4 regions of the Bacillus sp. UNC322MFChir4.1 genome follow, and region 4 is predicted to be linked to each of the others. Evidence: riboswitches for the same ligand, from Rfam matches in the RefSeq annotation. Region 4 holds a riboswitch; each other region holds the start of a gene.

Region 1 (3,218 bases), on a different contig from region 4:
TTGCTTGTTTCATTTACATTAGTAATAGTATAGAAAACTGTTTTCATTTCAATTATGTTATTGTTATGAGGTGAAATTACTCCTTTTCTCTGTAAATCATCCCTTCTTTTTTCATCCGATTCACTCCACTCAATAAAAAACGGAAATCTAGGACCGCCTTCTTCTTGTTCAATAAATAACATCTTCCACCTTAAGAGAGTTCCGCCATCCCTCATACGTTTACCTTCCAATGGACCGTTTATTCGAAAACCCTTTTCCACCAGCCTTTTAGCAAGCTCTTCCATATGTTCTGTGCGCAGCGCAATTTGAAGCATTCCTTCTCCTGTTTGCAACTTATGAACAACTTGTTGAATAAGAGGATTCTCCGCTCGGTTTGCAACCTTTTGATTTTGCACTGCTAAAAACTCAATATATGCTAAATCAAAATAACATAAACTATTGTGGGTTCCCCAATTCGTATGCTCCCCTCCTAGAACTACATGAAATCCATGTAGTTTCATTTGGTCTATCGCCTCAGCTGGAGAGCATCTAACTACATGAACAAGATGATCAAACTGTAACATCTCCTCACCCCATACTTTTGTCCTTTTTGTACATTACACTTCAATTCTTTCTTGTGACTTAAAATTACAAAGACTCTGTCAACTTATGTTTATTATAATGAAAAAATTATGCTAATTGGAAGAATAAAGGATTTTTTCTAGAAAGAGCATTCTATATTCTTCTTAGTAATAAAAATTTCATCTCAATAGATTTGTCGAAAAATATTTGTCTGAATTTTCTATTAATTTTGAAGGATTTTTCGAAACATTTTACGAAACCATTGTATAACCTTTTTTATTAGGAGGTTATTTCATACATACTTTTTTTAGGACGGGATGAATTTTGAAAGCGCTTTTCTAAAATAGCCATTTATTTCTATAAAAAAGTCCTTGCACTATTTTCAGAAAATCATTACAATTGCCATATATTAAAAATCATAGTAATAGAAAAATCCTCATCAATCCGATGAGGTAGAGGTTGCGGCTTTTATTAGTAATCTAGACGAGACACAGAGAACGTCAATAACTCTAGATAAAAGGAAAAGCTGCCGAAGTTTATACTTCTTCTCTGGAAGTATATGCTGGGGCTGTTTTCGAATAGGAACAGAACTGTCACGTTTACAAAATTACCGTGTAAACGTGGGGCGCTATCTTAACGGAAGGTATGATGGGGTGGCTATTTTTGAAATGCTCCGCTAAAGTCCTTTGGCGGTTTTTTTTATTCCCCCCGCTCCTTCCTATCTTACAAGAAAAGGAGTGTTGAACATGAACGGCGCAACTACTAACGTTACCTCTACAACTTCAAAACAATCTGCACAAACATCTAATGAACTACGACGCGGATTGAAATCTCGCCATCTTACAATGATTTCACTTGGTGGTACAATTGGAACAGGTTTATTCCTAGCAAGCGGTGGTGTTGTCCATACAGCTGGTCCTGGTGGTGCTCTCGTCGCCTATGCTGCAATTGGTATTATGGTATATTTTTTAATGACAAGCTTAGCAGAATTAGCATCCTACATGCCTGTAGCAGGATCATTTAGCACCTATGCAACAAGGTTTGTTGATCCATCACTTGGATTCGCATTAGGTTGGAACTACTGGTATAACTGGGCTATCACAATTGCTGCTGAACTCTCTGCAGTTACATTAATTATGAAATTTTGGTTTCCTAATACGCCTTCCTTACTTTGGAGTGCAATTTGTTTAGCTATTATGTTTCTTTTAAATTATTTATCAGTTAAAGGATTTGGCGAAGCGGAATATTGGTTTGCACTTATAAAAGTTGTAACTGTTATCGCCTTTTTAATTGTCGGATTTCTTATGATTTTCGGTATTATGGGCGGAGAACCTGTTGGTTTTAAAAACTTCACAGTTGCAGATGCACCGTTTAACGGCGGCTTCATGGCAATTATCGGTGTATTTATGGCAGCTGGATTCTCATTCCAAGGAACAGAATTATTAGGAGTTGCAGCTGGCGAAACTGAAGATCCACAGCGTAACATCCCAAAAGCAATTCGCAGCATCTTTTGGCGAATTCTATTATTCTATATTTTTGCAATTCTCGTAATCGGTTTATTAATCCCTTATACAAACGAAAACCTTGCAGCAAGTGATATAACAGTAAGTCCATTTACACTTGTATTTGAAAAAGCGGGGATTGCTTTTGCAGCATCAGTAATGAACGCGGTTATTTTAACAGCTGTTTTATCTGCAGGTAACTCTGGTATGTATGCATCAGCACGTATGCTCTGGGATTTAGCAAACCAAGGTAAAGCACCTAAATTTTTAGGGAAATTAAATAGTCGCGGCGTACCAGTAAATGCATTGATTGCAACATCATTAGTTGGATGTGCTGCTTTCTTAGCTTCTTTATTCGGTGATGGTGTTGTATATGTATGGCTATTAAATGCCTCTGGTATGTCAGGTTTCATCGCTTGGATCGGAATTGCAATTAGTCACTATCGTTTCCGAAAAGCATATATTGCACAAGGAAAAGACTTAAATGACTTACCATATAAAGCAAAATGGTTCCCATTCGGCCCTATCTTTGCATTTGCATTATGCTTAATCGTTATTCTTGGTCAAAACTACGGTGCATTTATGGGCGAGTCTATCGATTGGAACGGTGTACTCGTTTCATATATTGGCTTACCTCTTTTCTTAATACTTTGGTTAGGCTATAAATTTACAAAGAAAACAAAGGTTATCCCATTAGATAAATGTGAGCTTTAACAACCAAAACCTATCAACTTCTGTTGGTAGGTTTTCTCGTGTTACTGTATATATGTTTTTAGGCAAACGATGGCATCTAGCGTGTATAGAAACGCTCAAGGACTTCTCCTTCCACATGCAATGTCTACAACAAAGGGAAAAAGTAAGTAGCGGTCACTTCTTGTTTTACATGCCATTAACTAATATATTGAAAAATCAAAATTAGATTTATATATTATTGTTTCTTTGTTAAAATAGGTGTTTAGGAAAGGAACGTGATCATATGAATATTCGTGTTACAAATACAACAAAAGAACAATTGCTACAAAACAAAAATAAAATCATTGTTAGAATAAAAGGAAGTATCGGAAACACTTGTACTGTCTATGTAAACATAGATTTAATAGTTGATAAATACAATGCAAATGATGTTGTATTTGAAGATGATCAGCTCGTTATTCA
Region 2 (3,218 bases), on a different contig from region 4:
ACATGATGGACGCGCATCGGACTATGATGATTGGAAGTTGAACGGAGATATTTTATTCTGGCATCCAGTACTGCAATCTTCATTTGAGTTATCTTCTATGGGGATTCGCGTTGACAGGAAATCTCTTGATGAACAATTAACAATAGCAGGAGAAGATTTCAAACGTGAGTACGATTTCCATAAAGGGATTTTAGAAGATGTACTGCCGCTAACAATTGGTGGTGGAATCGGACAATCGAGAATGTGCATGTACTTTTTACGTAAAGCACATATCGGTGAAGTGCAGTCTTCTGTATGGCCAGATGAAATGCGTGAAGCGTGCAAAAAACAAAACATTCACTTGTTTTAAAAAGATTCAACTTCAAGGGCTAGACAGTTCTTGTGTTAAATGTTGCCGAAGGAACTTTATACCGTGTCGAATCGTCGATATATTTTAAGAAACGATCGATATATTGTGAAAAGCGCCGATAAATGTACCATTTCTGCCGATATATCGGTGGATATGTAAGAAGGAGCCGATTTCCAAAAGTCACATAGATGCTTTGGGAAATCAGCTCTTTGTTTTTTAATTAATTGATACAAACGGTTCAACTTTTGCCATAAATGATTCATGAAGCGCTTCGACACCTTTTACTAAATGAAGGCGGTCGATTACGACAGATACTTTAATTTCTGATGTACTGACCATTTTAATGTGAATATCTTCTTCTTGTAATGTGGAGAACATTTTCGCGGCGACACCTGGATTAGATACCATACCCGATCCAACGATTGATACTTTTGCTAGGTGGTTTTCATACTCTACAGATTCATATTGCATTGATTCACGATTTTCTTCTAAAACTACTAATGTTTCCTTTAAGTCATTTGAATGTATAGAGAAGGACAAATGTACAGTTCCTTCATTTGTAATACTTTGAATAATAATATCTACATTAATATGCGCATTTGCCAATGTAGAGAAGACTGCGGAAAGTTTTCCTGGTTGTAAGCCTTTCGTTGTTATACGTGTAATATTATCTTCAAATGCAATGCCTTTTACGATTGATTGTTGTTCCATGTTACATTCTCCCCTTACGATTGTTCCATTTTCTTGTGCCATGCTTGAACGAACTTCTAATATAACGTTATGGTTTTTGGCGAATTCGACGGCTCTTGGGTGAAGTACGCCAGCACCTAAATTTGCAAGTTCTAACATTTCATCATAGGAAATTTCATCTAATTTATAAGCATTTTTTACAACGCGAGGATCAGTTGTGTAAACACCTGTTACATCAGTATAAATATCACATTTTTTTGCTTGTAATGCTGCCGCTAACGCAACAGCAGTTGTATCAGAACCACCGCGGCCAAGTGTTGTGATTTCTTGTTCTGCGCTTAAGCCTTGAAAACCGGCTACAACGACAATCGTTCCTTTTTGTACATAAGATTGAATCCGCTCTGTATTTATATCGGTAATTCTAGCACTGCCATGTACGGATTCTGTTGTAATACCAGCTTGCCAACCTATGAGTGAAATTGCCTCGTACCCTTTCGTTTGCAAAGCCATTGTTAATAAGGAAATTGAAATTTGCTCACCTGTTGTAAGTAACATGTCCATTTCACGTTTGCTCGGTTGATCTGTAATACTAGCAGCTAAAGAGACGAGTTCATCTGTACTATGTCCCATTGCTGAAACAACCGCTACAATCCCATGTCCTTTTTCATATTCTTCAATGATTAAATCGGCAACATGTTGAATCCGTTCGATGTTTCCGACAGATGTACCGCCAAATTTTTGAACAATAATTTCCATGATAAGTGCCCTCTTTCAAGTTAATATAGGTAAATTAGGAAAAAATGTTGTCAAACATAAGATGGGAAATATAGATCCCTTTTACTCCTGTAAAAAAGTAAATAAAAAACACCATCTCAAATAGGTGAGGATGGTGCTGTTACAGGAAAAGGGAAACAGAATACGGAGCTAATAAAAAAACCGCCAAAAAAGAAGATAATCATAAAAACATGATTTCTCTTTTTTGTAGATAGCTCTTCATATATACACCGCTGTATATATGACAGTTCTGTTTCTATTTGAAAACAGCCCCAATGTATATGCTCAGAGGCACATATACATTTCGGCAACTTTTCCTTTCATCTACATTCACTGACAATCTCTGTGTCTCCTATAGAATACTCATAAAAGTTGCGACCTCTATCTCACGTCATTAGGCGAGAGTAATTGGTTGTATGAAGTTATTGGTAACATTTGTTCCATAGTAATTAAAATGTTGAGAGAAATCAAGTAGGTTATAAATATTTTTAATTTTTAAAATATTATAAAGGGAATAAAAATGATATAAAATGTTAGATGTTACAATATTTAACATAGGAATGGAGGGGTGTGAATGAAAGAACAAAATCCTATTTATGTACAAACAGAAATAGAAACTACAATGGGTGACCTTTGGGAATATACACAAGATCCAAAGATACATACTGAATGGGATGTACGGTTTACAGAAATATCGTATTTAGAGAAAAACGAAGGTGAACCACAGCGTTTTTTGTATAAAACAAAAATTGGTTTCGGATTAGAAATTGCGGGAGAAGGAGAATCAGTAGGAGAATTACGAAAAGAAGGCGGAGAACGCATTTCGTCATTGAAATTTTGGACGGATAGTAAACTTTCGCTAATTTCCATAGGGAGAGGCTACTGGAAGTATACACCGAATGAACAAAAAGTTCGTTTTGAAACGCAGTATGATTATGAAACGAGGTTTGGAGGTATAGGAAGAGTTATAGATTTATACATGTTTCGTCCATTGTTAGGGTGGGCAACTGCTTGGAGTTTTGATGCCTTGAAATTGTGGTTAGAAAAAGGGTTTCATCCACGATTATTATTAAAAAGAGCTGTTACATATTATTTGATTTGTATTTTTCTATCTTTTGTATGGATTTATCAAGGGCTAGTTCCGAAAATTTTATTTACTCATCCAGAAGAGGTGCAGATGCTTTCTAATGCTATTGGTTCGGAAAGTTATAATCATTTGATAATTAAAATAATTGGATTTTTGGAGATTGTGTTTGGAGTGACCTGGTTGTTACCGTTCCAAAAACAGAAATTATTTTTTCTTCATATTTTTATATTATTAATATTGACAGCTACGGCGGCACTTGCGAATATCACTAGTTTTATGCAGCCTTTTAATCCGATTACGTTAAATATCATATTAATT
Region 3 (3,218 bases), on a different contig from region 4:
GCACCGTCGCTAAAGCACCTTTCGTTTCATCATCCTCTGGAAATGAAACAAAATTATCTTGCCAATTTTCATACGTTAACATCGTTCTCCTCCTACATATAAATCATATAAAAAGGCGGCTTTAATCTATTTTTAATAGATTAAAGCCGCCTCTAGTTTTTCTAGTCAGCATGCTTATTTCAAACGTACTTTTTCACTTTTTTCAAGTTGAATCACTTTACCATCTTGCACAACAATTGTAATTGAACCATATTTCATATCAGCAAGCATCGCTTGAATCTTACTTGCTACTTCCTCAAATTGTTCGCGTCTCCCCATGAACAGCCCCCCTTTTTTCATAAAAAAAATCTTTCCCATTTCGAAAAGACTGTTCCGGTAACGTATCTACCTTATCTTCCAAAATGGATTCCATTTTGCTGGAAGTAGCACCTTACTTTTATAAAGTAGGTTGCCGGGCTTCTTCGGGCCAGTTCCCTCCGCCGCTCTTGATAAGAATTTAATTATATCTTCACTTTAACACAATTCTGAATTTTTTCAATCCTAGTTTTCCGATAAAATTTATTTTTTTAAGAAGAAGGAGTTATTCACCTAAAAAACTCCTTCTTGGGCTAACCATCAGTAGCGGGATGAAGTCGTCATTGATAGAAGTTTCATTTTATACAAATTCCTTTATACGTATGCGATCGTTCCCGATAATATTCTCATACGATTCTCTCTCAACAACAACATGAGATTTTCCACTTTTCACAAACACAACTGCTGGTCGACGAATACGATTATAATTATTCGCCATGGAATAACCATATGCCCCTGTACAAGAAATAGCCAAGAGATCACAAGAAACAACTTTTGGGAGCGCGACATCCCAAATGAGCATATCGCCGCTTTCACAACACTTCCCTGCAATGGAAACCACTTCTTCGGCAGATTCATTTGCTCGGTTTGCTAGCAATGCTTCATAACGAGCTCCGTAAAGTGCTGGTCGAAGGTTATCTGTCATACCCCCATCAACCGATACGTACTTGCGAATGCCTGGAATATCTTTAGTTGCACCCACTGTGTACAAAGTTGTTCCTGCATCACCAACAATACTACGACCTGGTTCTACCCAAATTTCTGGCAGTGGGTATCCATAAGCTGTAAACTGCTCGCGTACTGCATCTGTTACAGCTTGCACATAATCACCAAGAGCAAGCGGGGTATCTCCTTCCGTATAACGAATTCCAAAGCCACCGCCTACATTTAATACGGGAGCTACGTAATCCGTTTCTTTTCTCACTAATTCTAAAAATTTGTGAAGCACTTCAATTGCACGAACAAATCCTGCTGTTTCAAAAATTTGCGATCCAATATGAGAATGAATTCCTAACACATGGTAATTTGATTTTTCTAATGCACTTTTCATTGCTTGTAATGCATGCCCCGTTGAAATACCAAAACCAAACTTGGAATCATCTTGACCTGTTGTAATATATTCATGTGTATGCGCTTCTACTCCTGGAGTCACACGAAGTAGAACACTGACAACTTTTCCGTATTCTTTTGCCAAATCATGCAATATTTCTAGTTCCAAAAAATTATCTACAACGAAACACCCAATGTTAGCTTCTAGCGCCATTCTTATCTCTTCTTCTGTTTTATTATTGCCATGGAAATGGATACGTTCAGCCGGAAATCCTGCTTGCAGCGCCGTATATAACTCTCCGCTAGACACAACATCAAGCGACATATTTTCTTCTGCAGCTAGTCGGCACATTTCCATGCACAAGAACGCTTTGCTTGCATATGCTACTTGATAAGAGAACCCACTCTCTCTAAAAGCACGATGAAATGCACGACATTTCTCACGAATTGCTGCTTCATCATATACATAAAGAGGTGTTCCATATGTCGCTGTAAGTTCAGTAGCATCGCATCCCCCAATTTCTAAATGTCCTTGCTCATTAATGCGGCTTGTGCCGTGTAAATACATGTGAATTCCTCCCTTTTTTTCTCAAAACCATATATATATCCATTTTAATTTTTTGACAGATAAGTCACTGTTATGCAGCATACAACATGATCGCTACTTGCTTCCTCCTTTTGTTTTAAACACTGCATGTGGTAAGAAAAGGTTCTGATCGTTTCTATACGCGGCCAGATGCTCTTGACATCCATTAAAAAGAAAGGAGGTTTCTAACTTGTATATATGACGTCCCTTATTTGTTCATATTATTCCAAATAAGGTAAACAAAAAACGCGCGGAACAATGTTCACACGCGTTTCTTATTGGAAGAATATATGATGAAAAAATAAACTTGTTGTTATTTTCTCAAATAAGAAACCGCATCAAACATCTCCAAATAGCTCTCCATAAGTCAAAAACTTATGACAGTACTACATTTATTCAATGCAGTCCCAATATATGAATAAAGTGGCTATTCATATATTTCGGCGATAATCCCTTTCAGACTATAATCATGAATCCCACTATATTTCCTATAGCTTACTCTTGATTATCGCGGCCTCTACCTTTGAGTGTAGATGAGGTAAGTCTATTTAATTTTCAAGCATCTTTTTATTGCTATTAACAATAGCAAATGACTGATTTATTTGTCAAATACTTTTTTCATACTGGTTTACGACAATTTATTTTTGTATTATCTGGTAAGCGCTTCACATCTATATTCTTCACGGACCATTCCCCCTCATCATTTTCAAACGTGATTGTTACTTTTTCAAATGGCGGAAGTTTTTTCCCTCCTACTCCTGGCTCATATTTAATGATTTCAATAGAAGCACGGAACAAATATGTACCGCTGTACATTTTTTTCATACTAATGATTTTCGGGCACTCATATGGCTTTTGCTTCCCATAATACTTTTGAATCGCTTCATTTATTCTCGGAAACAGCACCGAATAAAGGGCATCTTCTAATAATAATGGTTCATGTTCAGCCAAAAAAGGAGCTGGGTTTCCAAGTAAAATGAAGCAACTCAATATAAAACAACTTATTTTCCTCATAGTACTCCTCCACATTTCCAAAGATGACATTATTTTATCCATCTTCCCTTTTTCTACCCAATTATGAGAAAAGCATCCACAAATTCACTATGTTTTTATATAATAGTACACATAGTAAAAAAATATAGAGAGATGTAACCGGTTATATACATAAAAAAAGACGGTTACTTATAGGTAGTAGGAGGAACCAAATATGATGCAACGCTTGTTTCCA
Region 4 (3,218 bases):
GAGGGACATGAGTAGAAAGGGAAGAAATACTATCATTTCTATATCTAAGTAAAGGTTGCGAATAAACACAATTAAATTGAAAGCGCATCCTAAAATCCCAAATAAATACCCTACAATATGTACAACACTTCTCTTTTTAAAAATTTGTAACATGTTGCCAATACTCCTTATTCCTTTTTCTGTTATTTTATCATATACACATCACGATATTGTGGGTAAATTTGGAAAAGTTTTTTGATTTAACACTGCGTGTGGCAGAAAAAGAACATAGCCAGATCCTCTTGTCTACCCTAAAAAAGTGGGTTTATGTCTTTGTATGCATACAAAAAAGCAAGCCACCCTTAGGCAACTTGCTCGCTTTGTTTCTCTTTTTTCTCATCGCGTTTCATTAATGGATAAAATGCAAATCCGACAACAAATAATCCAATCCCAAGCAGGAATGTTTTCATATCAGCGGATCCTGTTTTAATAACCCATAATGCATAAATAAGTGCAATCGCCGCAATGATTCCATCTATGATGCGAGAGCCTTTTTGATTTTCGTATGTTTCACCTGTCATTACGAGTTTCAGCTGGAAGATTGGTGAAACGAGATATGGAATTAAGTATGCTAGCGTTGAAACGGTAATTACAAATGTATACGCTTCGGCAATTGTGCCTGATAGTGTTGAGAATAGGAACACTTGCGACATAATATTTGTGATACGAAGCGAATAAATTGGGCTTCCTTTTTTATTTGTTTTTGTAAAGAAAGAGGGGAAGAACCCTTCTTTTGCAGCTTGATATGGTACTTCTGAGCTTAATAAGACCCAACCAAGAATAGATCCAAATAAAGAAGTAAGTGCAAGCAATGCCATTAGTTTTCCACCGCCATGACCCATAGCTGCGGCTAAGGCATCTGCTAATGGTCGTTCAGATGCTTGCAGTTTATCGATATGAAGAACGCCCATTGTTAAGATTGTAATTCCTAAGTAAATACCAACTGTTAATAATAAACCAGCAACAGTTGCGTGTTTTACTGTTTTTGGTGAAACAGCACGGTTTGATAATAAGACAGCTGACTCGATGCCGATAAAGGCCCAAAGTGTTGTTAAGGCAGCTAAGTTTACTTGTGATAATAGTCCGTGTGAAATGCCTTCTTTATCAATAATCGGTGTATACCATTGTCCAAATTTAGATGCTTGGAAGGCAAATAACGTGACAACGATGAAGAGAAGGAATCCTGTTACTTTCGTTGTTGTTGCGAGGAAGTTTAGTTTCCCAGCGCCGTTTATGCCGTTCGTTAAAATCATATGCGTCCCCCATAGTAAAAGGGTACAAATAGAGAACGTAATTAGTTTTCCGACTTCAATGTCAAACGCTCCGATTGTAAATAATACACGTGTATCTTTCATAATTGGGAAAAAGAGCGATAAATAACCAGCAAATGATGTAATGATTGCTACGTTACTTGCCCAGTTTGCAACCCAGTAGCCCCATACGATGCTAAAACCCGCCATTTTTTTCGTTTTTTGTGAAGAAAAGAGCGCATAAGCATGACTTTGCGGACCTGTCGTTAAATCAGGGCGACGAATTGCTAAATTACCGAAAACAAGTGCTAGCATTAACACGCCAAACCCTGTTGTTAACCAAGCTAATGTAACCCCAAGAGGGCTAGCCGTTTGTGCTAATGTACTCGGAACCATGAAAATACCTGCTCCGACCATATTTCCAACTACAAATGCAGTGAGTACCCAAAAGCCCCATTTTTTTTGTTGCATAGAAACTACCTCCAAAATTAGTATAACCAAGTCAAGCGAGGAGATATGTATGTGTTTGAAGTTCCAAACAAAACAAAAAAGCGCGTATATGCTCACGCGCTCCTTAATCTTATTAAGAAACCCACGGACATATCTCTCGATAGCTCTCCACAAGCAAAAAGCTTGTGACAGTCCTGCACTTATTCAATGCAGACCCAGCAAGAAAGCGTTGTGGATACTTCTTACTTCGGCAATGATTCCTTTTTGATTTGTTCAGCGATGCCACACATCTCCCAAATCGTACTATTAATCATTGCAACCTCTACCTCACCGAGATACGAATGAGGATTTATATATATAGTTAACATAACCAAGGGTAACAAATGGATTTTTATTCGTCAATGCAAATGATTATAATCGGATGATTGTGAGAATAGAGTATGTTTTAAATAATGAAACAACTTCTGGATTTGCATCATACAATATGTATATAAAAGAAGGGAAAAGTGCAACATCTATCATGTGGAGCACTTTATTTCCTCAAAACTTTGAGGTAGGGATAAGCGGATGGAGAGCTGGTTTAAGAGAAACTGCTTTATATGTGGAAAGGGAATGGATACGTGTGAAAAACCGAATCCAATAGAGGAGTTAAAAAAACAAAATGAAGAACTCGCAGCTTCTTTAGAACAGTGTATGAGGTTACTCTATAATATACAAAAGAATGTAAGTAAAAAAGCAGAAAAGAGTGCATTGCCTCCTCTTTTTTCATTAGGAGATAAGATAGAAATATTTGACGGAGAAAATAGTATAGAAGGTATCTTTATTGAGTGTACAAATGAATGGTTATATTGGATTAACGTAGATTATGACTTAACCATTAGTCATATAAAAAGTGTAAAGCGTATTATAAAAAAAGAGTCTATTCAAAAAGGGTATGTATAACACTTTCTGAATAGGCTTAGTATCTTTTTGTGAGAGGGTTAAATCATTTTATAGGAATTAGGAAACTTTACGAATGCTAATTGTATCTAAACTTGTAACGTTGATATTTGCATTGTTATCAACCCAAACTAAGAAGTTGTTATCTACGCGAATGAAAACACCTCGGCCGTCAATTTCACGTCCTGCTGAGAACACGCGAATTTTGTCGCCTTCTACTAAACCATTTAATGTGATTGCCATAAGGCCGCCTCCCCTCTATTAGAAGTTAATATAATATATGAAAATGATAGAGAGTGTGTGCGATAGGAATGTAGTACAAGCAACCATTTTTATAGAATTACATTCAATACTAGTAACTACTCAGTCATATGAAAAGTGTAAAGTGTATTATAAAAAAAGAGTCTACTCAAAAAGGGTATGTATAACACCTTTTGAATAGACTCAGCGTCTTCTTGTGAAAGAGTTAAATAGTGTCATAGGGAATTAGGAAATTTTACGAATACTAATTGTATCTAAACTTGTAACGTTGATATTTGC

The links. Region 4 has a riboswitch for lysine ahead of BR72_RS14315 (amino acid permease). Riboswitches for the same ligand answer to the same signal wherever they lie in the genome.
Region 1: linked by a shared signal. The riboswitch ahead of BR72_RS14470 (amino acid permease) and the one ahead of BR72_RS14315 (amino acid permease) in region 4 are both predicted to bind lysine.
Region 2: linked by a shared signal. The riboswitch ahead of BR72_RS10365 (aspartate kinase) and the one ahead of BR72_RS14315 (amino acid permease) in region 4 are both predicted to bind lysine.
Region 3: linked by a shared signal. The riboswitch ahead of lysA (diaminopimelate decarboxylase) and the one ahead of BR72_RS14315 (amino acid permease) in region 4 are both predicted to bind lysine.

What each region holds. Positions count from the first base shown of each region.
Region 1 is NZ_JQKQ01000037.1:22,978-26,195, forward strand. It holds gene BR72_RS14465 (VOC family protein) at 1-563, opposite strand, end outside; lysine riboswitch at 1,007-1,200, shown strand; gene BR72_RS14470 (amino acid permease) at 1,308-2,777, shown strand; gene BR72_RS14475 (iron-sulfur cluster biosynthesis family protein) at 3,040-3,218, shown strand, end outside.
Region 2 is NZ_JQKQ01000023.1:38,766-41,983, reverse strand. It holds gene asnA (aspartate--ammonia ligase) at 1-349, shown strand, start outside; gene BR72_RS10365 (aspartate kinase) at 566-1,795, opposite strand; lysine riboswitch at 2,018-2,205, opposite strand; gene BR72_RS10360 (DoxX-like family protein) at 2,388-3,218, shown strand, end outside.
Region 3 is NZ_KN050809.1:186,111-189,328, forward strand. It holds gene BR72_RS18185 (phosphoadenylyl-sulfate reductase) at 1-82, opposite strand, end outside; gene BR72_RS25845 (YezD family protein) at 175-318, opposite strand; SAM riboswitch class I at 387-495, opposite strand; gene lysA (diaminopimelate decarboxylase) at 656-1,972, opposite strand; lysine riboswitch at 2,336-2,518, opposite strand; gene BR72_RS18195 (DUF3888 domain-containing protein) at 2,609-3,004, opposite strand; gene BR72_RS18200 (LTA synthase family protein) at 3,198-3,218, shown strand, end outside.
Region 4 is NZ_JQKQ01000036.1:37,372-40,589, reverse strand. It holds gene BR72_RS14315 (amino acid permease) at 342-1,760, opposite strand; lysine riboswitch at 1,893-2,072, opposite strand; gene BR72_RS14305 (hypothetical protein) at 2,352-2,681, shown strand; gene BR72_RS14300 (hypothetical protein) at 2,739-2,921, opposite strand; gene BR72_RS14295 (hypothetical protein) at 3,165-3,218, opposite strand, start outside.